Regions from separate parts of the Baekduia sp. Peel2402 genome, predicted to be linked through region 1. Evidence: riboswitches for the same ligand, from Rfam matches in the RefSeq annotation. Region 1 holds a riboswitch; each other region holds the start of a gene.
The links. Region 1 has a riboswitch for cyclic di-AMP ahead of ACT01A_RS01435 (NlpC/P60 family protein). Riboswitches for the same ligand answer to the same signal wherever they lie in the genome.

Region 1 (5,770 bases):
CCGCCAGCAGCGCGGCCCGCTCAGCCCGCGCGCCCGCCAGGATCGCGTCGACCTCGGCGCGGTAGGTGCTCACGCCTCCGAGACTACGAGGCGCTGAACGACTGCGTCCCGATCGCTGCCAGCAGCTGGAGCGCCTGGGCGTCGGGCGAGCCCGGAGGCGCGGTGTAGACGATCAGCCGCAGATCGCTGCCGCGGACCTGGAGGATGTCGCAGTCGATCGTGATCCGCCCGACCTCGGGATGGTCGACCGACTTGCGCGATGACGTGCGCGGCGCGACCGGCGCCTGCTCCCAGAGCTCCGCGAACTTCGGCGAGGCCTTCAGGAGATCCTCGATCAGCTCTCGCAGGACGACGTCCTCCGGGTAGCGCCCGCGCGCCTCGCGCAGATCGGCGACGACCTCGCAGTCCATGCTGCGGGACTCCTCCGAGCTGCGCACGAACCGCGTCGTCGCGCCCGTGAACTGGCTCCAGGCGATGTTGCGCTCGCGCGGGCCCAGGTCGCGCTTGTCGCCGACCAGCGCGATCGCCAGCGCGTTGGCGGCCACCACCTCGTAGGCCGCGTCGATGACCATCACCGGCACGTCGCCGAGCCGGTCGATCACGCGCTGCACCGACGGCGTCAGGTGGCGGTTGATCGTCCCGGCCAGCGGCTCGGCCTGCCCAGCGACGCGGAAGAGGTGCGCGCGCTCGTCGTCGCTGAGCCGCAGCGCACGGGCCAGCGGCGCCAGCACGGACGGCGACGGGTGCGCGGCCCGGCCCTGCTCCAGGCGCGCCAGGTAGTCCACCGACACGCCCGCCAGCTGCGCCAGCTCCTCGCGCCGCAGCCCGGGCGCGCGGCGCCGGCCGCCGCTCGGCAGCCCGACGTCGGCGGGGGAGAGGCGGTCGCGCCATGTGCGCAGGCAGGCGGCGAGCTCGGAGCACGGTCGCGCCCCTGGCGCGGCTGGTTCTCCCAGGCACTGCGGAGGCGTCTCCATGCGCTCCATTGTCGCGCACTCCGGCGCGCCTATCGTCGCCCTGCCAGTCCCAGGGAACCGGCGTCCTCTTTTGCCGCGACGGTCCAAGGCGCACCCTGGAGGCATGACCACCACCTTGATCACCGGGGCCAACAAGGGCCTCGGCCACGAGTCCGCCCGCCGTCTGATCGACGCCGGGCACGACGTCTGGGTCGGCGCCCGCGACGCCACCGCGGGCCAGGACGCCGCCGACAAGCTCGGCGCGCGCTTCGTGCAGCTCGACGTCACCGACGACGCCTCGGTCGCCGCCGCCGTCCAGACGATCCGCGACGCGGGCACCGGCCTCGACGTCCTCATCAACAACGCGGGCATCGTCGGCCCGATGGCCGCGCTGCGCGACACGACCGCCGACGACGTCGCCAAGACCTACGAGACCAACGTCTTCGGCGTCGTGCGCGTCACCCAGGCGTTCGTGCCGTTGTTGGAGGAGTCGGAGAACCCTGTGATCGTCAACGTCGCAAGCGGCCTCGGATCGCTCGCGGTCAACAACGACACGTCGCGCGTCGAGAACACCATCATCAGCCTCGGCTACCCGACGTCGAAGACCGCCGTCGTCGCGCTGAGCGACATGTACGCTCGCGCGCTGCCGAGCTTCCGCGTCAACGTCGTCGACCCCGGCTACACCGCCACCGACCTCAACGGCCATTCCGGCCACCAGACGGTGACCGAGGGGACCGACGCGATCGTGGCGATGGCGCAGGTCGGCAAGGACGGCCCGACGCAGACCTTCCAGGACCGCGACGGGCTGGTGCCCTGGTAGCGGGCGTCGCGCCTACAGGCCCGACGGGTGCCGCGCGACGTAGCCCGCCGTCGAGCGCATCCCCGGGCCCCAGCGCGAGCCGCTGGCGGAGCGGCCGCTGGTGTCGTAGCGGCGGCCGTTGATGACCATGAACGCGTGGCCGCTGTTGGCGTAGATCGTGACGTACTTGCCACGACCCGGCTTGCCGTAGGACATCAACTCGCCCGAGTCCATCGGGCGACCCAGGCGGCCCATGCCGTGCAAGACGTAGGACACGGTGCCCGAGCAGTCGTAGCCGGCCGCCGTGAAGGAGCCGTGGCCGCCGCCGTAGATGTAGGGCTTGAACTGGATGCGGTTGGCGGCCGCGACGGCGCGGCGCAGGAGGATCACGTGGCGGGGGACCACCCGGACGCCGCCGATGCCGGAGCGCTTGAGCACCGGGTGCGTGCCGGTCACGCCGAGCGCCGACCATGTGCCGGGGCCAACGACGCCGTCGGCGGTCAGCCCGTGGGCGCGCTGAAAGGTCTTGACGGCGCTCGCGGTGCCGGGTCCGAAGACGCCGTCGGCGGCGATGCCGAGCTTGCGCTGCAGGAGCCGCACCGAGCCGCCACGGGAGGACGACCCGCCGCCACGCGAAGCGCGCGACGTCCCGCCGGCGCGCGACGCGGCGCGCGCCTTGCCGGACTGGTGGACCAAGCGCCAGGTGACCGTGCCGACGATGCCGTCGACCGACAACCCGTGCTTGCGCTGGAACCGGCGCACGGCCTTGTAGGTGCCCTTGCCGAAGATGCCGTCGGCGGGGGAGAGGCCGAGGTCGCGCTGCAGGACCTTGACGCGCACGCCGTGGCTGCCCTTCTTCAGCGGCTTGGCGTCAGCCGCTGAGGCAGCCGGAAGCGAGATGGCGGCCGCCGCGAGGAGCGGGACCAGTGCGTGGCGGGATCTGGGAACAGGCATAGGGGGCTGCGCCTACGAGGTGAGCTGTCGGGCTCGCGCCGTACAGACGGCGCTACGCGGTCATCCGGACCGTGATTCGCCCCGGCGACCGGGATGCGGTCGCAGTGGGTCCCCCGTCCGTTCGTCTCCGAACGGCTCGGCACGCCGTCGTTCTACCAGTCGAAATCCCTGCAAAGCGCAAGATCCCTTGCAGGATCCATAACCGCAAAGCGCCGTGCTAGACGCCGACGCGACGCATCGAGCGCACGGCGAGCGCCCCGAGCGCGCCCACCAGGCCGACGGTGGCCAGCAGCGCCGGCCACGTCTCGGCCCACGTCACGTGCGCGACGAAGCCCTGCCGGACGCCATCCAGCACCTGCGTGACCGGGTTGACGGTGGCGATCGCCTGCATCCAGCCGGCCAGCAGGTCCATCGGCGCGTAGGCGGTGGTGAACAGCACGGCCATGAAGCCGACGGTCTGCATCAGCGGTGCCGCCTGCTGGGTCTTGAACTTCAACGCGACCAGGACCGCGTACAGCGCCATCGCGGTCGCCAGGCCCATCACCAGCAGCGCGTCGATCGCCAGCGCGCCGGCGCCCGGCCAGTCGACGCCCAGCGCGAAGGCCACGATCAGCAGGAACGTCGCGGGCAGCAACGCGCGCAGCGCCGCGCTCGCCACCAGCCCCGCGAGGATCGTCACGCGCGGCGCGGGGCAGACCATCAGCCGATCGAACCAGCCGCGCTCGATGTCGCGCGCGAGGTTCACGCCGGTCGCCGCGCCCGTGAACGCCGCTCCTTGCAAAAGGCCTACAGGAACGATGAACGTGCGGAAGTCGGTGGCGTCGAAGCCCGGCAGCTGGGCCGCCTCGCCGAACACGCCGCTCAACCCCACCAAGAAGATCGACGGCGCCAGGACGCCCGGCAGCGCCGCGCCCGGCACGCGCGTCAGCTCGTTCAGCGCCCGCCGCACGAGCGCGCCGATGACCGCCAGCGAGCGCCTCATGCGTTGCGCAGCCTTCCGCGCAGCGCGAGCACCGCAAGCGCGGCGAACACGAGCACCAGCCCGACCGCCGCCGCAAGGCCTTCAAGAACAGGCGCAGCCGAGATCCCCGAGATGATGGGGTCGCGCATCCCGTCGGCGACGTAGGACAAGGGGTTGATGTCGGCGAACCAGTCGGCCGGCGCCTCCAGCAGCGCGCGTGGGAAGAACGCGCTGGAGACGAACAGCACGACGAAGACCAGCGGGAAGATCCCCTGGACGGTCGAGGCGTTGCGCGCCCGCAACGCGATCAGCACGCCGAGCGCGGCGAAGCCGGTCCCGGCGATCGCCCCGATCAAGATCACCAACAAGACGCCGAGCACGCCGCCGTGAAACGACACGCCGAAGACCGCGCCGAGGATCAGGAACCAGACGACCTGCGCGGCGGCGATCGCGGTCCCGGCCAGGATCCGGCCGAGCACGATGGACACGCGCGGGATCGGCGAGGCGACCAGCCGATCGAAGAAGCCGCCTTCGATCTCCAGCGCGGTCCCGATGCCCTGCATGACGCCGCCGAGCAGCAGCGACTGGGTCATCGCGCCGGCCAGCTGGAAGTCCAGGAAGCCGTCGACTTCAGGGAAGCCCGGCAGGTCGGTCGACCGGTGCAGCCCGCCGGTGTTGATCGCCAGGAACAGCGTCGGCATCAGCACCAGCGGCGCCAGGAACTGCGGGCGGCGCAGGATGTTGCGCAGCGTCCGCGCCGCGAGCGCCCACGACGGAGAGGCGATCCCGGTGAGCACTTAGACGGCCGCCGGCGCCGGCGCGGCGCCCTCGATCCGGTGCCCGGTCTTCTCCGCGAAGACGTCGTCCAGCGTGGGGCGGACGAGCTCGATGCCCTCGACCGTGAAGCCGGCCTCGTCGAGCGCGCGCACGACCGGCGCCATCGCCGCAGCGCCGGACTCGACGCGCAACGACACGTGGACGCCAGGCGCCGCCGAGCAGAGATCGCCGTAGGGCGCCACGGCGCGCCCCGCGGCCTCCGCGTCTGGCTCGATGTCGCCGCCGTTGCGCGACAACGTGATGTCCAGGTGCGGCCGCCCGACCTCGGCCTTCAGCGCCGCCGGCGTGCCCTCGGCCACGATCCGCCCGTGGTCGATGATCCCGACGCGATCGGCGAGCTGATCGGCTTCCTCCAGGTACTGCGTGGTCAGGAAGACCGTCGTGCCCTCGTCGCGCAGCCGGCGGACCTCGTCCCACAGCGTCGAGCGCGACGTCGGGTCAAGGCCGGTCGTCGGCTCGTCCAGGAACAGGACCTCGGGGGCGTGGATCAACGCCATCGCGAGGTCCAGCCGGCGCCGCATGCCGCCGGAGTAGGTGCCGACGCGGCGCTCGGCCGCCTCCGAGAGCCCGACGCGATCGATCAGGTCCGCGGCGCGCGCGGCCACGCTGCGGCGCGGGATCCCGTGCAGGGTCGCCTGGAGCTCCATCAGTTCGCGGCCGGTCATCAGCAGGTCCAGCGCCGCCTCCTGGAGCGCGACGCCGATTCGCTGGCGCACCTCGCCGGGCTGCGAAGCGACATCGAAGCCCGCGATCCGCGCGTGGCCGCCGGTCGGCCGCAGCAAGGTCACCAACATGCGCACGGTGGTGGTCTTGCCGGCGCCGTTGGGCCCGAGGAACCCGTACACCTCGCCCGGCGCGACCGCGAGGTCGATGCCGTCCACCGCCCGGAAGTCGCCGAACGTGCGCTCAAGACCTACGACTTCGACGGCTGACCCTGGCATTGGCTGCGCATCCTACGAGGCTGGACGGGTAGGTCTGAGGCAATGCAGCTGGACGCGACGCAGCACACCGCGGTGACCGCCCTGCTCGACCAGGCCGAGGAGGCCGGGTCGCTGTGCTTTGCGGACATCGCCCAGACCGTGGCCCGACTGGACCTCGACGATGAGGCCCAAGGCCAGATCGAGGACGAGGCGCGCAGCCGCGGGATCGCGCTCAGCGACGACTGCGGGCGTGCCGAGATCCCGGCCACGCACTACCTCAACGGCGACCTGGCGAGCACGACCACCGACGCGCTGTCGCTGTTCCTACAGGAGGTCCGCCGCCACC
Region 2 (5,770 bases), 150 kb from region 1:
GCGGACGGCTCGGCCGCGGCGTCGAAGAGCACCGAGACGATGTCGACGCCGCTGACGCCGTCGACCAGCGCGTGGTGCGTCTTGCTGAGGATCGCGAAGCGGTCGTCGCTGAGGTTCTCGACCAGCCAGATCTCCCACAGCGGCTTGGAGCGATCCAGCCGCTGGCCGAAGACGCGCGCGGCCAGCCGCTTGAGCTCGTCGTCGCCGCCGGGCGCGGGCAGCGCGGTGTGGCGGATGTGGTACCCGGCGTTGAAGTGCGGGTCATCGACCCAGCGCGGGCGGCCCTGGCCGAGCGGGACGAACGCGAGCCGCTGGCGGTAGCGCGGCACGAGGTGCAGGCGCGACCCGATGGCTTCGAGCAGGTCGTCGTACGCGGGGGCCGGGCCGTCGAAGGTCATGACGGCGGCCACGTGCATGTGGGCGCCACCGTCCTCGAGGTGGAGGAAGGAGGAGTCCAGAGCGGTCAGGCGTGCGGGCACAATCACGATGGTCGCAGCCGTACGGCGTCAGGGGCAAGTCCGGCCCCATCCATCTTTCCGACCTGGCGAGGTTCTTGCATACGCACTGCACAGTGTATGTTGCGAACCTTCAACAGCGTGTGTAGGGTCTGTGTCACGCGGGTAGGTCGAGCCCCGTAGGACAGACCCCTTGGACTGGAGCACCCCATGGACCTCAGCGACCCCGCCATCTTCGGCCACGTATACGACGAGCACCGCCGCAGCGTGCACGCCACGGCGTTCCGCGTGCTCGGGTCCGCCTCAGCCGCGCAGGACGTGGTCCAAGACGTCTTCTTGCGGGTCTGGCGCAACCCGTCGAAGTTCGATGCGCGCCGCGGCGAGATCGGCAGCTACCTGCGCCTGATGGCGCGCTCGCGGGCCGTCGACCTGTGGCGTGAGGGCCAGGCGTCCGGGCGCGCGGAGGACCGGCTGAAGGTCGTCGTCGCGCACGATCCGCCGCGGCCCGACGTGCAGCCGGATCACCTCGCGCTTGCCTCCGCCGACCGCTCGACCGTGCGCGACGCGCTCGGCCGCCTGCCGGACGCCCAGCGCGAGGCGCTCGTGCTGGCGTACTGGGGCGGGCTGACCGCCGATCAGATCGCCGAGCGCGCCGGCGTCCCGCTCGGCACCGCCAAGAGCCGGATCCGGCTCGGGCTGGCGCGGCTGCGCAGCGAGCTGGAGATGCTGCGGACCGGCGCCGATGTCAATGCGGAGGCCGCGGCCGCGTAGAGTCGGGGCGTGCCCGTCCGCGGCCTGCCCTTCGACGACGTCGTCACCGAGCTGCGCGAGGCCGAGCTGGCATGGCTCGGCCCCGACGTGGAGTGGTTCGACGCCCACACGCACATCGGCCACCACGACCCGGACGGCTTTGAGGCCGACCCGGAGGAGATCGTCGAGGCGCTCGACGTCGCCGGCCAGCAGCGCGCGCTGCTGTTCGCGATGCACGAGCCCGACGGCTACCGCGAGGCCAACGACTGGGTGTTGAAGTCGTGTGCGGAGTCCGGCGGCCGTCTGGTCCCGCTCGGGCGGATCGACCCGAAGGCGCCTGACGCACTGGAGGAGGCGCACCGCCTGCTGGCGGCCGGCGCGCGGGGCTTCAAGCTGCACCCGCGCAGCGACGCCTTCACGTTGCCCAACCCCGTCGTCGACGAGGTCGTCGCGCTGGCCGGCGAGCACCGGCTGCCGGTGCTCTTTCACGCGGGGCGGGGGATCCCTGATCTCGGGTCCTCGGTCGTCGATCTGGCGCGGGCTCATCCGGGTGCGCGGCTGATCCTCGCGCACGCCGGGATCAGCGACCTCGGGCCGATCGCGCCGCACGCGCGCGAGCTGCCCAACATCCTGTTCGACACCTCGTGGTGGCTGATCAGCGACATGTTGACCTTGTTCTCCACGATCCCGCCCGGGCAGATCTTGTACGCCTCGGATCTGCCCTACGGCGGGCCGCGCTTCCCGTCGCTGCTGATGCTGCGCTGCGCGCGTGCGGTGGGGCTGACGCCGGAGCAGGCGCGGGCGATCGCGGGTGCGCAGACCGCGCGAGTGGTGGACGGAGCGGATCTTCTGGACCTCGGCCCGGCGCCGGGCGAGGACGTACCGCTCGGGCGCCGCGTGCTCGCGTTCGAGCGGGTCATCGCCTAGGTGTCGGCCGCGGTGCAATTGGCCTTCCGCGACGGGGATCCGAGCGAGGCATTGGCCTTGGCGCGGCTCGCGTGCGCGACGTCGCCAGAAGCACAGCATCGGGAAACGTTGAGCGAGATCGATCGTTACCTGGAGCTCGCTCAGCAGCGCGTGGGCGAGGGCTTCGATCCGTTCGCCTGCCTCTACCCGGCGATGGTCGGGATGGTCCTCGCGGGGACCGCAGACGCGCTCTCAGTGTGAGCCTCCTCACACAGTCATCAAGTTCTATGGGTACTCTGGCGAACGCTTGTTCGAACGCCGAGCCGTCTCCACCTGAACGCAAATAGGGAGACGGGCGGGGGACCCAATTGCCTGGTCGTGAGTGCGATCCGACCGGTATGGGGCGAATCACGGGCCTGATGGCCCGGTAGCGACGACGAAGTCGCCCGTATGTGCCAGACCGGCATGTTCGTGGTGGCGGCCTTGCCGCGAGCCCGACAGCTAACCCCGTAGGCGATGACCACAGGAGGTGCCTCCCTTGAGGCTCAAGAACCTGCGCGCCACGGGTCTCACCGGCGCGCTGCTGAGTACGACCATCATCGCGGTGGCTCCGGCCGTCGCGGATTCCGATACGCAGTCCCAGAACACGACGGCCGCCGCCTCGGCGCCGGCCGCTGCGAAGACCGCCGTCCCGCCGCCGGTGGCGACCAAGGCCTCGTCCTCGCTGACGGTGTCCTCGGTGCGCCGCACGGTGATCGCCGGCAAGCGCGTCGTCGTGCGCGGCACCCTGCGTCCCGCCGGCTCCGGCCGTGCGGTGGCGCTCCAGGTCCGCCAGAAGAGTGGCGGCGGCTGGATCACCGTCAATCACGACCGCACGAACGCCAAGGGCCGCTACGTGCTGGCCTGGCGCGCGGCGAAGACCGGCACCCGCCGGATCCGCGTGCACTTCGGCGGCACCCGCGAGCTGTCCTCGGCCCGTCACCAGGCCGGGACTACGCGCGTCTACCGTCGGGCGCTCGCGTCCTGGTACGGCCCGGGCCTCTACGGCGGCCACCTCGCCTGCGGCGGGACGCTGACGCCGGGCACGCTCGGCGTCGCCAACAAGTCGCTGCCGTGCGGCACCAAGGTGACGTTGCACTACAAGGGGCGCACGGTGCGCGTCCCGGTCATCGACCGCGGCCCGTACGTCGGCGCCCGCGAGTTCGACCTGACCGCCGCGACGAAGACGAAGCTCGGCTTCGGCTCGACCGGCACGGTCCTCACGACGCGCTAGCCGCGTCGACGTCGCACCCGCATCACCGGCCTGTCCGCCAGGGCCACGCGTCGCCGTCACTGGCGCCGCGTACCCTGGCGGGCATGGCCAAGCGGGTCATCGCCCACCTCGACTGCGATGCGTTCTTCGCGTCCGTCGAGCTGCAGCGGCGGCCCGAGCTGCGCGGTCTTCCCGTGATCGTCGCCGGGACCGGCCCGCGCGCGGTCGTGACGACCGCGTCCTACGAGGCGCGGAAGTTCGGGATCGGCAGCGCGATGAGCGCGGCCGAGGCCAAGCGCCGGTGCCCGCAGGCGATCACGATCCCGCCCGACCACGCCGCGTATTCGGAGAAGTCGCGCGAGGTGTGGGGGGTGGTCCGCGAGCGGATCGCGATCCTCCAGCAGGCGGGGATCGACGAGGCCTACGCGGACCTCAGCGACGTCGACGAGAAGCCGATCCCGTTGTTGAGGGCGTTGATCGCCGACGTCAAGGAGGCCACCGGCATCCAGATCTCGGCCGGCGTCGCGCCCAACCGGCTGGTGGCCAAGATCGCGTCTGACCTCGGCAAGCCCGCCGGCTTCGTCGCCATCGGCCGCGAGCAGTGCGCCGCCCACATCGCCGACCGCTCGCCGCGGATCGTCCCGGGCATCGGCCCCAAGACCGCCGCGCGCCTAGCCGAGATGGGCTTCGCGACGCTCGGCGCGTTGCAGAACGCGCCCGTTGAGGAGCTCCAGGAGCGCTTTGGCGAGCGCTACGGCTACGACCTGCACCGCCGCGCGCACCTGCACGACGAGTCGCCGGTCGAGACCACGCGCGTCGCCAAGTCGCGCTCGGTCGAGACGACCTTCGACGAGGACGTCGCCGACCACGCCCAGCTGGAGTCGATCCTGCGCGGCCAGGCCAAGAAGCTCGCCGAAGGCCTCCAGCGCAAGGAGACGCGCGGCAAGAACATCGCGATCAAGGTCCGCCTCGACGACTGGACCACGGTGACCCGCGCGAAGACGATCGACACCTACATGAACGACGAGGCCACGATCATCTCCGTCGCCCTCGACCTCTTCCGCGACTACGCACCTCAACGCCCCGTCCGCCTCCTCGGCGTCCGCGTCGCCTCCTTCGAGGACGAGGCCGACGACACGCCGTCGGAGGGCGGGCGGGGATCGGGTCCTCGCCCGGTCCCGCCGGGCCAGCTGGTCCTGCCGATCAGCGTGTAGCGTCCGCCGCATGACGCACCTGACCGTCGGCGGCCGTCAGCTGTTCCACCAGCGATCCGGGAGCGGGAGCGAGCCGCTGCTGCTGATCCAGGGGATGAGCGGGACGCACCTGGCGTGGGGTGAGCCGTTCCTGAAGGGGTTGGCGGAGGACTTCGACGTGGTGGCCTACGACCACCGTGGGATCGGGCGCAGCGATCCGGTTGGCGAGCCGTTCACGATCAAGGAGCTGGCGCAGGACGCCGCCGGGGTGCTCGACGCGCTCGGATGGGAGACCGCGCACGTGGTCGGCATCTCGATGGGCGGGATGATCGCCCAGGAGCTCGCGCTCGCCCATCCGGACCGGGTCCGGACGCTGACGCTCGGCTGCACGTACTGCGGCGGCGAAGGCTCCGAGCTCGCGCCGCCCGAGACGCTCGCCAAGCTCGCACAAGGCTTCCAGTCCGGCGACCGCGAGCTGGCGATCCGCACCGGCTTCGAGGTCAACGTGTCGGCCGAGTTCGCCGCCCAGCCCGGCGCCTACGAGGCGTTCCGCGCGATGGCCAAGGCGCTGCCCGCGCCGCTGCCGGTGATCATGCTCCAGATGCAGGCGATCGGCGGGCACGACACGAGCGCCAGGCTGCCGCAGCTCGAAGGGCTCCCGACGCTCGTGATCCACGGCGACGCGGACCGCATGCTGCCAGTTGGCAATGGCCGGATGATCGCGTCGCTGATCCCGGGTTCAACGCTGGAAGTTCTTCCCACCGTTGGGCACATGTTCTGGTGGGAAAAGCCCACCATCAGCGCGGATCTGATCCGTGGGCACGCGCTGGCCACCATGAGTGGGTAGACGCCAGATGGCCGGATGGCTTAGCCGTCCGGAGTTCATCAGGATTCTGACATTCAGTGAGTCTCGCTGCGTGCCGAGGAGAGGGACAGATCATGCTCGCCTTCCTCCGCTCCTCCAAGAAGCCCGACCCGGCGCTCGCCCAGCTTCAGTCGCGGCTCAACTCGCTCGAGGCCAACTGCCTCGCCTCCCTCGAACAGGGCCTCGCCGACATGGCGGCCGGCGACCTCACGCGCAGCGTCGAGCCCGTCACGCGCCCCATCGACCTTCACTCCGAGGATCCGCAGGTCACGGAACTGGTGGACACGTTCAACGCGATGCTCCGTCGCGCGCAGAACGCGCTCAACGCCTACAACGCCCATCGTGAAGA
Region 3 (5,770 bases), 1.3 Mb from region 1:
GCGGCGGCCTTGCGCTCCAGGACCAGAGCCCGGCGCGCCACGCGCTCCTGGTCGGCGCTGACGCGGCGGCGCGAGGCGGCTCTGAGCTCCTTGAGTCGCTGGTGCAGCGCGACGCGGTGACGCGCGATCGCCTGCGCGGGTGCGCGCGAGAGCGCCGCGAGGTGCTTCGCGCGGCCGACGACCGCGCGGCGCCCGTGCGCCTGCAACGACGCGGCACAGCGCGCCAGCGCGGCGCGCGCCTCCAGCGGATGCGCGGGCACGGCGGACTCGGCGGCGTGCGTCGGCGTCGAGCACGACACCGCGGCGACGTCGTCGATCAGCGTGCGGTCGGTGTGGTGGCCGACCGAGGCGATCACCGGGACGCGCAGCATCGCGACCGTCCGGCAGAGCGTCTCATCGCAGAACGCGAACAGGTCCGCCAGCGATCCGCCGCCGCGCGCGACGATGATGACGTCGACCTCGGGCAGCGCCGCGAGATCTTGTAGGGCTTGGGTGATGCGCGGCGCGGCGTGGCGATCCTGGACCGGCGCGAACGCCCACACCAGCCTGCCCGCCCAGCCGCGGCGGTGCAGCCCGGCCAGGACGTCGTCGCGCGCCTTGCCGCCCTCGCCGGTGACGACGCCGATCGTGCGCGGCAGCGCGGGGCGGGGAAGGCGCTTCTGCGGCTCGAACAGCCCGGCCGCGCCGAGCGCCCGGCGCAGCGCCTCCATCTGGGCGAGCAGGTCGCCTTCGCCCGCGATCCGCAGGCCGGTGACGTCGAAGGAGAACGACGGCGACGCCGTGCGCGACCCCGGGTAGTAGTCCGGCCCGCCCGCGACGACGACCGCGCAGCCGTCGACGAACGTCGTCGCCGCGAAGCCCGCGCGCTCGAACGCCTCGCGCCACATCGAGCACGGCACCGCGCCGTCGCCGTCCCGGAGCTCGAAATAGACCTTGGCTTTGGAGGCGCGGAAGTTCCAGACCTCGCCGAACAGCTGCACCCGCGCGCGCTTGCGCAGCTCGTCGCGCAGCTTCTCGGCGTAGGCGCCGACCGGGAACGGCCCGGCCAGTGACGACCCGGCGATGCCGTCCGGGCGTGAAGGAACCGCGCTCATGCGTTCACCGCCGCCGTGCGAGCGAGCCGCAAGGCGAGCTCGCGCCCGGACGCCGAGCCGCCAGGCGAGGCTGTCCGCATCATCGCGTCACCGTCGCCGCCGCCAGCGCGCGCAGCACGCCCGGCTTGTCCTCGCCGCACGGCACGGCGACGAGCGTGTTGACGCCCGCGCGCTCGTAGGTCGCCAGGCGCTCGTCCAGGCCGGCGGGCGTGGTGGCGATCGCGCCCGCGTCGACCAGGCCGTCGGTGACCGCGGCCGCGGCGCCCCAGCGATCGCCGGCCAGCGCGAGCGACTGGACCTCGCGGGCGGCCTCGCCGTGGCCTTGGCGCTCGGCCAGCTCGACGTAGAAGTTCTTCTCCTTGGCGCCCATCGCTCCGAGGTAGAAGGCGAGCCAGGGGCGGACGGCGTCGCGGGCGGCGACGATGTCCTCGTCGATCGCCAGCGGCACCACGGGCGAGATGTCGATGTCCTCGATCGAGCGGCCGGCCTCGGCGACGCCCTCGCGCAGCGGTCCCATCAACGTCTCGGGCTCGCGCGGGTCGAGCATGAACGGCAGCCAGCCGTCGGCGATCTTCCCGGCCTGCTTGACCGCCTTGGGCCCGATCGCGCCGAGGTAGATCGGCAGGTGGTCCTGCACGGGCTTGGCCAGCAACCGCAAGGGCTTGCCCAGGCCCATGCCTTCGGCGCCGCCCTCCATCGGCAGCTGCACCTTCTCGCGATCCAGCACCCGACGCACGGTCTCGACGTACTCGCGGGTGCGCCCGAGGTTGCGCACGAACGGCACGCCGTACCAGCCCTCACTGACCTGCGGCCCGCTCAGCCCGAGCCCCAGGCGGAAGCGGCCTTCGCTCAGCACGTCGAGCGTCGCGGCGGCCATCGCGGTCGCGGTCGGCTTGCGCGCGGGCATCTGCATCAACCCCGATCCCAGGCCGATCCGGTCGGTCTTGCCGGCCAGCAGCCCGAGCACGCTCACCGCATCCTGGCCCCAGGCCTCGGCGACCCAGGCGCTGTCGAGCCCGAGGCGGTCGGCGAGCACCGCCAACTCCACCTGCTCGGCAGGCGTGAACCACGGCCAATAGGCGAGGAAGGCTCCCGCGCGCATCAGCCGCCGAGGGTACCGGCGGTCGAGGCGGTCAGTGCGTCGTCGTCTCGGGCTCGGGCGTCTCGGCGCCCGGGCCGCCGATGCTGCCCGTGTCGGTGACCGACTTCAGCGTCGGCAGGCCGATCTCGGCCGCGTGGCCGCGCGTCTCGCCGTCAAAGCCCAGCCGCGTCAGGCGCGCGATCTCGGTCTCGCCCAGCTCGCGCGCCGGGTGGCCGGCGGGCAGCGGGTCGATCAGCCGCGCGATGCGGTTGCGCAGCTGGAGCGCGAAGTGCGGCGTCGATGCGCCCATGAGCTGGCGGACGTCGTCCACCGTGACGTCGCGGTTGAGGCGGTTGGGGCTCTCGGCCTGGCTCATGAGGTGCTGTCGCTGCTTCCGCGTTCGTTGACGGGGACGATCTCCAGAAGGGAGTCGATCGCCGACTGCACGCCCACGCTGAACGCGGACTCGTCGCCGACGATCCAGCCGTGATTGTAGACGCCGCGGACCGGATCCCTGGTGTAGCCGGGCTGGACGTCCAGCAGGTAGCCGGCCAGCGCGCGCGGGAGCTCGTCGGCGCTGTCGGAGACCAGCAGCGGGCCGTAGGTGCCGGAGGCGCTCAGCGGCGCGACCGCGCCCGCGTCGCCGGGGCGGGAGCTGTTGGCGAACACGAAGCCGTGGCCGGGATCGGTGACGCCCCAGCCGAACGCGCCGTCCTGGAAGCGAGCGAAGGCGACCGACGACGCCGCCGGGCCGGAGCCGGTGATGCGCGTCGGAGAGCCGAGCTTCTTCAGCGCGGTCATGGCCTTGTCCGACACGGTGGTCTTGGTGCCCAACACGTAGATCTTGGGCTGCTGGTGGGCGGCGATCGCCGCGCGCGTGTCCTCGGGGACCGAGTCCTTGTTGACGAACAGGATCGGGTCGCCGGCCTTGGCGGCCCAGGCGGCGGCGGGCATCGCGTAGGCCGGGTCGTCGACGCCGACGACGACCACGCGGTCTGACGTGGTGCCGCGCGCGGCGGCCTGGAAGGCGTCGATGGCGCGTGCGAGCGCGAACGCGTCGGTGCCCTTGAGGTCGGTGGTCTTCAGGCCGTTGGGCGCGGGCACGGCGCCGATCCGGATGACCTGCGCGCCGCCGGCCTCCTTGGAGCCCGTAGGCGCCAGCGCGGTCAGCGCGCTCTGCGTCGCCGCGGGCAGGTCCTTGTCGCCGTGCGCGTAGAGCAGCGGCGCGCGGATGGGGGAGGACATCAGGACGCTGGCGGCCAGCCCGACGCGCCAGTCCGTGTCGTCGGCGAGCACGACCACCTTGGGTCGCGTCAGCTTCGACGCGCCGCTGTAGACCGCGCGCGCGGCGGCGGCCGCGTCGGCGATCGGGTCAGCGCCGCCGATCCGCGTCGTGTTCTTGGTCGCGAACGTCGGGAAGCCGAGGTCGGTCGCGGCGGTCGTCTCGGTGCCCTTGGCGCCGGTGGTCGGCGTGGTGCGGTCCTTGGCGCCGTCTTTCGGGCTCGTGTCGCGGCCGCAGCCGACGGCCAGGAGCGCGACGAGCAACGCCGCGAGGGCGATTGGCACCTTGCGCATGGCCCTGAGGCTACGGCCTGGAGCCCCGGAACCGCGCCGCCAGGAGCGGACGCGAGGGTCCCCAGGCTGGGGGAAAATCCGTCCGGAAGCGAACAATTTCAGTCGTTCTCCCCACACCACCGGCCGAACCCTGGAGTGCAACCTGCCTTGCGGGACGTCGATGTGCATCTTTCGTCCCGGTGGTGTAGGTTTCCGACCACGCCGAACTCGGGTGAGGAGCCCGGGGCGGGGGACCCAAGGTTGTTTGGGGCGAATTCCACGCATAGTCGTGGGAAGCGGAGGCTCTTTTACCGCTAGCCCGTCAGCTAACCCCGCAGGCCTACGAAAGAGGATTTTGCCTTGCGGGCTACTGCCCTTGTGCTGACGATCGCCAGTTCGCTTGCCTTTGCCCCTGTGGCGATGGCGCAGACGGCGACCGGCGGGACCGATGCAACCAGCAGCACCCCGGCTTCGACGGCCGCTCCGGCGGACACGACGGTCACCACGGGCGGCGCGGCCTACGGCCAGCCCAACCCGGCGACGACGAAGCTGACCCCCGAGCAGACGGCGACGATCCTGCCGACCGGCTACGCCGCCGCGCCGGAAACCGCCCCGCAAGAGGTCAAGGACGCGATCGCGGCCGCCAACGAGATCGTCGGCAAGCCCTACGTCTACGGCGGCGGGCACAACGCGAAGTTCCTCTCCCGCGGCTACGACTGCTCCGGCACGGTCTCCTACGCGCTGCACGGCGCCGACCTGCTGAAGGCCCCGCTCGACTCCTCGTCCTTCATGAAGTGGGGCGCCAAGGGCCCCGGGCTCTGGTTCACGATCTACACGAACCCGTCGCACGCGTTCGTCGTGATCGCCGGCCTGCGCCTCGACACCTCCGCCGCGGGCGATCCGTCCGGTGCGAAGGGCCCGCGTTGGCGTCCGGTGCTGCGTAGCACCAAGGGCTTTACCGCCCGCCACCCCGTCGGCTTCTAGCCTGCCGCGCCAGGTGCGCGTCGCGGCTGGGTAGGCTACGAGCAACCCCTTTCCCGCGATGCGTACGGAGGCCCGATGCCGGGTGTGAGTGGCCGTTTCTCCACGGTCGTCAAGGCGAAGATCTCGAAGCTGCTGGACCGCGCCGAGGATCCGGCGGAGACGCTGGACTACAGCTACCAGAAGCAGCTGGAGTCGCTGCAGAACGTCAAGAAGGGCATCGCCGATGTCGTGACGGCGAAGAAGCGCCTGCAGATGCAGTCGAGCAAGCTCGAGCAGTCGGTCGTCAAGCTCGACACGCAGGCGCGTCAGGCGCTGTCCACGGGCAACGAGGATCTGGCGCGCGTCGCGCTGGAGCGCAAGAACGTCGCCCAGACCGAGCTTCAAGGCCTTGACGCGCAGGTCACCGAGCTGGAGGCCCAGCAGCAGAAGCTGACGGACTCCGAGGCCAAGCTGCGGACCAAGATCGAGGCCTTCCGCACCAAGAAGGAAGTGATCAAGGCCCAGTACAGCGCCGCCGAGGCGCAGGTGCGCATCTCGGAAGCCGCGACGGGCGTCGGCGAGCAGATGGCCGACGTCGGGCTGGCGATGCAGCGCGCGGTCGACAAGACCGAGCAGATGCGCGCGCGGGCCGATGCGGTCTCTGAGCTGGAAGAGGCCGGCACGTTCGACGACCTGACCGCGCTGGGCTCCGGCGAGGACGACATCGACAAGCAGCTGCGCGAGCTCTCCAGCGGCGCGGCGGTCGACGACGAGCTGGCCAAGATGAAGGCCGAGCTCGGCTCGGGCTCCGCGCCCGCCGACAGCAAGCAGCTCGAGGAGGGCCAGGCGTGATCGTCAGGATCTCCGAGGAGGCGCAGTTCGACCTCCCCGACGCGCTGCACGACCAGCTCAACGACCTGGACGACGCGACGGTTGCCGCGGTGGAGGCGGGCGACGAGTCCGGCTATTACCGCGCGTTCGAGGCGCTGTTGGACTTCGTGCGCTCGAACGGAAGCGTGGTCGGCGACGACGACCTGCGGCCGTCGGAGATCATCTTGCCGCCGTCGGATTTGACGTT
Region 4 (5,770 bases), 1.6 Mb from region 1:
GGCGGCGCAGCTTGCCGCCGACCAGGTGGTAGACGTCCAACCGCGCGCCCGTGACCGCCTTCTTGGCCTTCGTGCGCAGGATCCCGCGCACGACGACGCGGTTGCCGTAGTGGTTCGTGTAGCTCGTCTTGCCGTTCTTGACGAAGTACGCGGTCAGCCTGGCGTCCTTGCCAGTCGCGGGCGTGGTCGAGGCGCCGCCGACGCCGGTCGTCGAGTCGCCGGAGCCGGTCGACCCCGTCGCGCCCGGGACCGAGCCGTTGGCCTTCGGCAGCACGACCGGGCCGTAGACCGCGGTCGAGTTGCCGGCCGCGTCTTCGACGTCGATCTCGACCGAGTGCTCGGCCAGCGGGAGCTTGAGGACGTCGTAGTCGACCGTGCGGGTCGCTGACGCCGGGCACGGCGCGGGCGCCGCGAACTCGTAGGCGTCGTCGTTGGAGCCGTCGACGTCGGCGCAGGTTCCGCCGACCGGATCGACCGCGGCGACCTTGCCGTCCACGCGGATGACCGTGCGGTAGACGCCGCCACCCACGTCGCCCGCGACGTACGACAGCCTGATGCGGCCGGTCGACGCGCCGCTGTCGGCGACCGTCTTGGAGGCGATCGTCGGCGCCGCCGGATCGCGCAGGACGACATGCGGGTCGGTGATCGTCGCGCTCGGCGTGCCCAGCGCGGCGGCGCAGGTGTTCGGGTCATCAGCGCCGCAGCCGAACGAGAAGAGCACGGATGCCGCGTCCAGGCCGACCGCGTCGAACGGACCGGCGAGGTTGCCTGTGCACGTGTCGGTCGGGCCAGGGGCGCACGCCTCGAGCGTCTTGCCGTCCGCGCTGAGCGTGTAGGAGAACGTGCGGACCGTGCCGACGGGCATGCCGGTCGTGACGCGGCCGAGCGTCACGCGCGCGATGCGCGTGCCCGCGGGCGCGGTGAAGCGGTGGTAGGCGAATGTGCCGCCGTCCCACGGGCCGGGGCCGACGAGCGCGGCGGTCAGCCCACCGCTGGCCGCGCACGTGTCGGTCGCCGCTGAGCCGGTGTCCGCGTGGGCCTCCCAGCCCGCCGCGCACCCGCGCACCGTGTAGGTGTCCGCGGTCGCGCTCCCCGACGCGCCGAGGACGAGGGCCGTTGCCGCGAGGGCGACGGCCTTCCCTGCCTGCCTGATCAATGTTCCTCCGAAAATCTGGGTGGTGATGAGCCGGAAATGCCGCATCGTCGGCCTCCGGCAGCGCCCGTGCTTCGAGCCAGGCGGCAGCATTCCTGCGAACGCGGGTTCGCCGAATCGCCCGTACGTTGTTATGCTCCCGCGCCGTCAGCCGAGTCCGTTTGCCACCTCGGGCAAATGGAGCGGGGGAACCACCTGTGGAACGCGTGTTGGTTGCGATCCACCGGGGCGAATCGGTCCTTTTTCTGAGCCGTAGCGCCGTCATCCGGCGCGAGCCCGTCAGCTCACCCCGTAGGCCGTTGGATGAGGACCTACAGAGAACGTGCATCTTTCGAACCTTTCGAAGCTGGGCGCCGCCCTGGGCGCTTTCGCGATCGCTGCTCCCGCGGCGGCCGCTGATACGCCTGCCGTGGCCACCGCGCCCACGCCGGGCGGGATGACCTACGTCGACCCGTCGGCGCCAACGGTCTTCGCCGACGGCTCCACGCTGACTGCCCCACTGGGCCAGCTGCTCGGCGGCCGGGTGTCGGTGACCGGGACCGTCGCGGGCTCCAAGCCGGGCGACGCGATCGCCGTGCTGACCTTGGACCAGGCCGGCGCTTGGTCCAACGCGGCGGCTTCGACCGTGGCGCCCGACGGGACGTACACCGCGACCTGGAAGCCCGCCCACTCCGGCCACCTGACCATCAAGGCCGTGCTCGCCGCGCAGGCGACCGCCGCGACGCGCGTCGTCGGGACTTCGGTCAGCGGCACCGCCGAAGGCCGCGCCGTGACGCTCTACAAGCGCGCCCGCGTCACCTGGTACGGCCCGGGTTTCTACGGCCGCAAGACGGCGTGTGGCAAGCGGATGTCCAAGAGGCTCTTGGGCGTCGCCCACAAGACACTGCCCTGCGGAACGCTGGTCGAGTTGTACAACAACGGCAATGTGGTGACGGTGCCGGTCGTCGACCGCGGACCGTTCCGCAAGGGGACGTCGTACGACCTGACGTCGGCGACGGCGGGCGCGCTTGGCGTGACGGCGACGGCGACGATCGGCGCGGTGCGCGCGGTTGTGCCGACGGCTGTTTCGGCTGCGGCATCGCGCTAGGGGCCTGGGGCGCGCCGGGTGGCGCGGGCGTTGGTGGTGTTCAGCTCGCGGCGTTGATGGTGGTGCTCCGCGTTGGAGAGGGGCGGCGAGGGAGTGAAGCCGGATGGGCGTGGCCGCCGCTTGGTGTCGTCCTCGGGCCGCCTCTCGGGCTCGGGGGAGCGTTCGGGGCCGAAAGGATGGGTCCGGGTCGAGTAAGCACCAACTATTCGTCATAACGCGACCCGCATCCCGAATCTCGGCCCTTATGGAGCGCCACCGGGGATCCGGGTCGAATAAGCGTCGTATATCGACCATTAGGCGACCCGGATCGACCCGTTCGGCCCCGAACCGCCCTCCCGAGCCCGGCCACACGCCCGAGGACGACCGACAGCGGTCGCCACGCCACAACGCTCTCACTCCCTCGCCGGATCCTCTCCAACGCGACGCACCACCACCAACGCCCCGAACTGAACGCCACAAACGCCAGCGCCACCCCGCGCCCACCGCCGCCCCCGCCCTCAGGCCAGCGGAACCCCCGCCGCCCGCGCCGCGAACATCCCCTCATCCGCCCGACCGGCCAGCGCGTCAATGGTCTCTCCATCCTGCGGGCAGACCGCAACGCCAACGGACGCCGCCAGCGGCGCGCCCCCCAGCTCGGCCGCAGCGATCGCGCCCGCCACACGAACGCCCAGATCGCGCGCACCAGCCGGATCGCGGTCCGGGCTCGTCAGCCACCAGCGCCCAAGGCGCTCGCGCACGATCAGGTCGGCAGGTGCGAGCTGCGCGGTCAGGCCGCGCTCGGCGGTCTCCAGTGCGATCGCGACCTCGCGGCCGCTCTCGGCGGCGAGTAGGCGGTCGAGGTCGTCGACCTCCACCACGAAGACCGCGAACGAGAGGCCGTCCTGCTCGCGGCGCTCAAGCCGGCGGGCGATCGCGGCCAGCCACGGCGGACCGGAGTCCCGCGAGGCCTCCCAGGAGGTGTCGACCCGGCGCAGGCGCGTGACCGACGGCGCGTCCGCGGGCAAGGCGTACATCTCGTCCGTCAACCCACCGACGACGCCGGCCGGCGGTGCGGAGGCCAGCTCCTCAGCAAGTGTGGAGAGCGGATCGGCGTCGACGGAGACCGGCGACGGCGGCAGGTCGACGACCTCCACGCCAGCTGGCGGCGGCGCGATCGGCTCATCGCCCTCCGGCACGTGCGACGGAGCCGGCGCGGGCGCGTCTCGCCCCGCGGCCGTGAAGCGCACCATGCGACCGCCCTCGGCCGCCTCGCGCACCGCATCCGCCGCGTCGGGCGCGAGCGGGCGCCGCTCACTCCCGTGCGCGGCCGGAGCGGCAAAGGGATCGCCGTCATGCGACGCGTCGTCGCTCGGTGCCGGCGCGACAAAGGCCTCTGCCTCGTCCGGCACCGCAGGCCGCAGGCCGCCGCCCCCACGCGTACCCGGCGCGGGCGCGTAAGCGCGGATGCCCGAGGTACGCGGCGGTGAAGCAGGCGTGGGCGTCGCGAGCGCCTCGGCGAGCGGGCCGTCGGCGCGGGAGGTCTCGGCCGAGGGCGACGTGAGCGCGGTCTCGACGACGCGGGCGCAGACGAAGGCGAGGCGGTCGGAGAGGTCGGCGACGACATCGGGATAGGCGTCGTGCAGCTCGCGGCGCAGCGCATGCCAGGTCACGCCGCGCAGCGACTCGATCGCCGCCGCCAGCGCGGCCGGGGTGCGAGCGCCGGTCAGGCGCGCGGCCGAGGCGGCCAGCGGCGCGCGGCCGTCGGCGCCGCCGACCAGCCGCTCCAACTCGACATCAGAGCCCAGGGCCGCGAGGATCCCGCTGCAGAGCGCCGGGCCGCCCCGAGCCAGCTCGGCGGCCGGCACGTTGCCCGCCTGCGCGAGCGGTGCGTCCGCGACAAGCGATAGAAGCCAGGCCTTGGCCACACCCGCGGCGTCGACCGTGGGCGCGTCCGCAACTGGCCGCGGCCGGCGGCTAAGTGGGACAGCTCCGTCCATGGAGCGCGCATCTTTGCACCAGAAGATGACGGTTTGGTGAAGGACCACCGACGAACTGGTCGGTCGGATGGGCACAATGCGGGCCGTGCCCCCGCTTCCGTCCGTCGACGAGGCGCGCGCGACGCTGCTGAACGCCGTCCGCCCGCTTACCCCCGTCAACCTCCCCGTCGCCGAGGCGCTCGGCCTCGTCCTGGCCGAGGAGGTCACCGCCGGCTACGACTCCCCCGCCTTCGACAACAGCGCCATGGACGGCTTCGCCACGCGCAACGGCCGCGCCGGCGACCGCCTGCGCCTCATCGGCGAGTCGCGCGCGGGCGTGCCGTACGACGGCACGCTGAACGACGGCGAGGCCATCCGGATCTCGACCGGCGCCGCGCTGCCCGACGGCGCCGACGGCGTCTTGCAGCAGGAGCTGGTCGATGTCGAGGGAGACACGATCGTCTTGCGCGAAGACGTCCCCGCCGGGCGCAACCTCCGCACCGCGGGCGACGACCTGCGCAAGGGCACGCGCGTGCTCACCAAGGGCACGCGGATCGGCCCCGCCCAACTCGGCGTCGCCATCGGCGCCGGCCGCATGCACCTGCTCGTCGGGCCGCGCCCGCGCCTGGCGGTCGTCACGACCGGCGACGAGCTCGTCGCGCCCGGCACGCCGCTGCAACCCGGCCAGATCCACGACTCAAACGGCCCGACGCTCACCGCGCTCGCGGCTCGTGCGGGCGCCGAGGTCGTCGGCTACGGCCACGCGACCGACGACCCCGAAGCGACGCAGGAGATCGTCAGCGAGGCGCTCGACGCCGCCGACGTCGTCGTCATCGCCGGCGGCATCTCGGTCGGCCCGCACGACCACGTAAAGCCCGTCCTTGAAGCCCTTGGCGTCCGCCAGCTCCTCTGGCGCGTCGCGCTGAAGCCCGGCAAGCCGACCTGGATCGGGATCCGAGACCAAGACGGCAAGATCGTGCTCGGCCTGCCCGGCAACCCGGTCTCCGCCTACGTCACGTTCCTGCTCTTCGCCCGCCCAGCGCTCGCCGCGCTCCAGGGCGCCGACGGCTCGGTGCCGCGCACCGAGGCCACGCTCGCCACCGCCGTCCCGCGCAACGCCGACCGCGACGAGCTCGTCCGCGTCCGCCGTCTCCCCGACGGCACCGTCGAGCCGACCGGCCCGCAGGGCTCGCACGTCCTCTCGTCCCTGCTCCACGCCGACGCGCTGGCGATCATCCCGCGCGGCGATGGCGCCATCCCGCAAGGCGCCACCGTCGACCTAGAGCCCGTCTAGGTACTCGATCATCCGGTTGGTCAGCGCGGTCAGCGCCGGCGCGGGCTCCTCCAGCGCCAGCGGCCGATCCGTCAGCAGCTCGCCGATCCGCTCGCCGACCTCCGGATCCACCCGCCCCACCAGCCGCGCCGCGACCTGCGCCGCGCGCCGCGTCGCCTCCGGGTCGATCGTCCAGATCGCCTCAAAGCGCCGCTCGCTGTCGGCCGACGCCCCCGGCTGCTCCCACGCCAGCAGGCAGGCCGCGTAGCCCGGCGCGTCGATGATCACGGCCCACTCGTTGC

Region 2: another riboswitch for cyclic di-AMP. It lies ahead of ACT01A_RS00640 (septal ring lytic transglycosylase RlpA family protein); the one in region 1 lies ahead of ACT01A_RS01435 (NlpC/P60 family protein).
Region 3: another riboswitch for cyclic di-AMP. It lies ahead of ACT01A_RS22085 (hypothetical protein); the one in region 1 lies ahead of ACT01A_RS01435 (NlpC/P60 family protein).
Region 4: another riboswitch for cyclic di-AMP. It lies ahead of ACT01A_RS09115 (septal ring lytic transglycosylase RlpA family protein); the one in region 1 lies ahead of ACT01A_RS01435 (NlpC/P60 family protein).

What each region holds. Positions count from the first base shown of each region.
Region 1 covers NZ_CP199582.1:281,066-286,835, reverse strand. The annotation lists gene ACT01A_RS01450 (hypothetical protein) at 1-73, opposite strand, end outside; gene ACT01A_RS01445 (helix-turn-helix transcriptional regulator) at 84-974, opposite strand; gene ACT01A_RS01440 (SDR family NAD(P)-dependent oxidoreductase) at 1,078-1,773, shown strand; gene ACT01A_RS01435 (NlpC/P60 family protein) at 1,786-2,706, opposite strand; cyclic di-AMP (ydaO/yuaA leader) riboswitch at 2,716-2,848, opposite strand; gene ACT01A_RS01430 (ABC transporter permease) at 2,924-3,688, opposite strand; gene ACT01A_RS01425 (ABC transporter permease) at 3,685-4,464, opposite strand; gene ACT01A_RS01420 (ATP-binding cassette domain-containing protein) at 4,465-5,445, opposite strand; gene ACT01A_RS01415 (sigma-70 family RNA polymerase sigma factor) at 5,488-5,770, shown strand, end outside.
Region 2 covers NZ_CP199582.1:129,015-134,784, forward strand. The annotation lists gene ACT01A_RS00620 (WS/DGAT/MGAT family O-acyltransferase) at 1-479, opposite strand, end outside; gene ACT01A_RS00625 (sigma-70 family RNA polymerase sigma factor) at 666-1,226, shown strand; gene ACT01A_RS00630 (amidohydrolase family protein) at 1,236-2,132, shown strand; gene ACT01A_RS00635 (hypothetical protein) at 2,241-2,372, shown strand; cyclic di-AMP (ydaO/yuaA leader) riboswitch at 2,418-2,642, shown strand; gene ACT01A_RS00640 (septal ring lytic transglycosylase RlpA family protein) at 2,650-3,384, shown strand; gene dinB (DNA polymerase IV) at 3,468-4,577, shown strand; gene ACT01A_RS00650 (alpha/beta fold hydrolase) at 4,588-5,403, shown strand; gene ACT01A_RS00655 (methyl-accepting chemotaxis protein) at 5,496-5,770, shown strand, end outside.
Region 3 covers NZ_CP199582.1:4,506,960-4,512,729, forward strand. The annotation lists gene xseA (exodeoxyribonuclease VII large subunit) at 1-1,094, opposite strand, end outside; gene ACT01A_RS22070 (LLM class flavin-dependent oxidoreductase) at 1,174-2,196, opposite strand; gene ACT01A_RS22075 (hypothetical protein) at 2,228-2,551, opposite strand; gene ACT01A_RS22080 (cell wall-binding repeat-containing protein) at 2,548-3,750, opposite strand; cyclic di-AMP (ydaO/yuaA leader) riboswitch at 3,940-4,085, shown strand; gene ACT01A_RS22085 (hypothetical protein) at 4,144-4,713, shown strand; gene ACT01A_RS22090 (PspA/IM30 family protein) at 4,789-5,544, shown strand; gene pspAA (PspA-associated protein PspAA) at 5,541-5,770, shown strand, end outside.
Region 4 covers NZ_CP199582.1:1,862,862-1,868,631, forward strand. The annotation lists gene ACT01A_RS09110 (hypothetical protein) at 1-1,156, opposite strand, end outside; cyclic di-AMP (ydaO/yuaA leader) riboswitch at 1,293-1,466, shown strand; gene ACT01A_RS09115 (septal ring lytic transglycosylase RlpA family protein) at 1,563-2,240, shown strand; gene ACT01A_RS09120 (hypothetical protein) at 2,738-4,216, opposite strand; gene ACT01A_RS09125 (molybdopterin molybdotransferase MoeA) at 4,302-5,489, shown strand; gene ACT01A_RS09130 (DICT sensory domain-containing protein) at 5,475-5,770, opposite strand, start outside.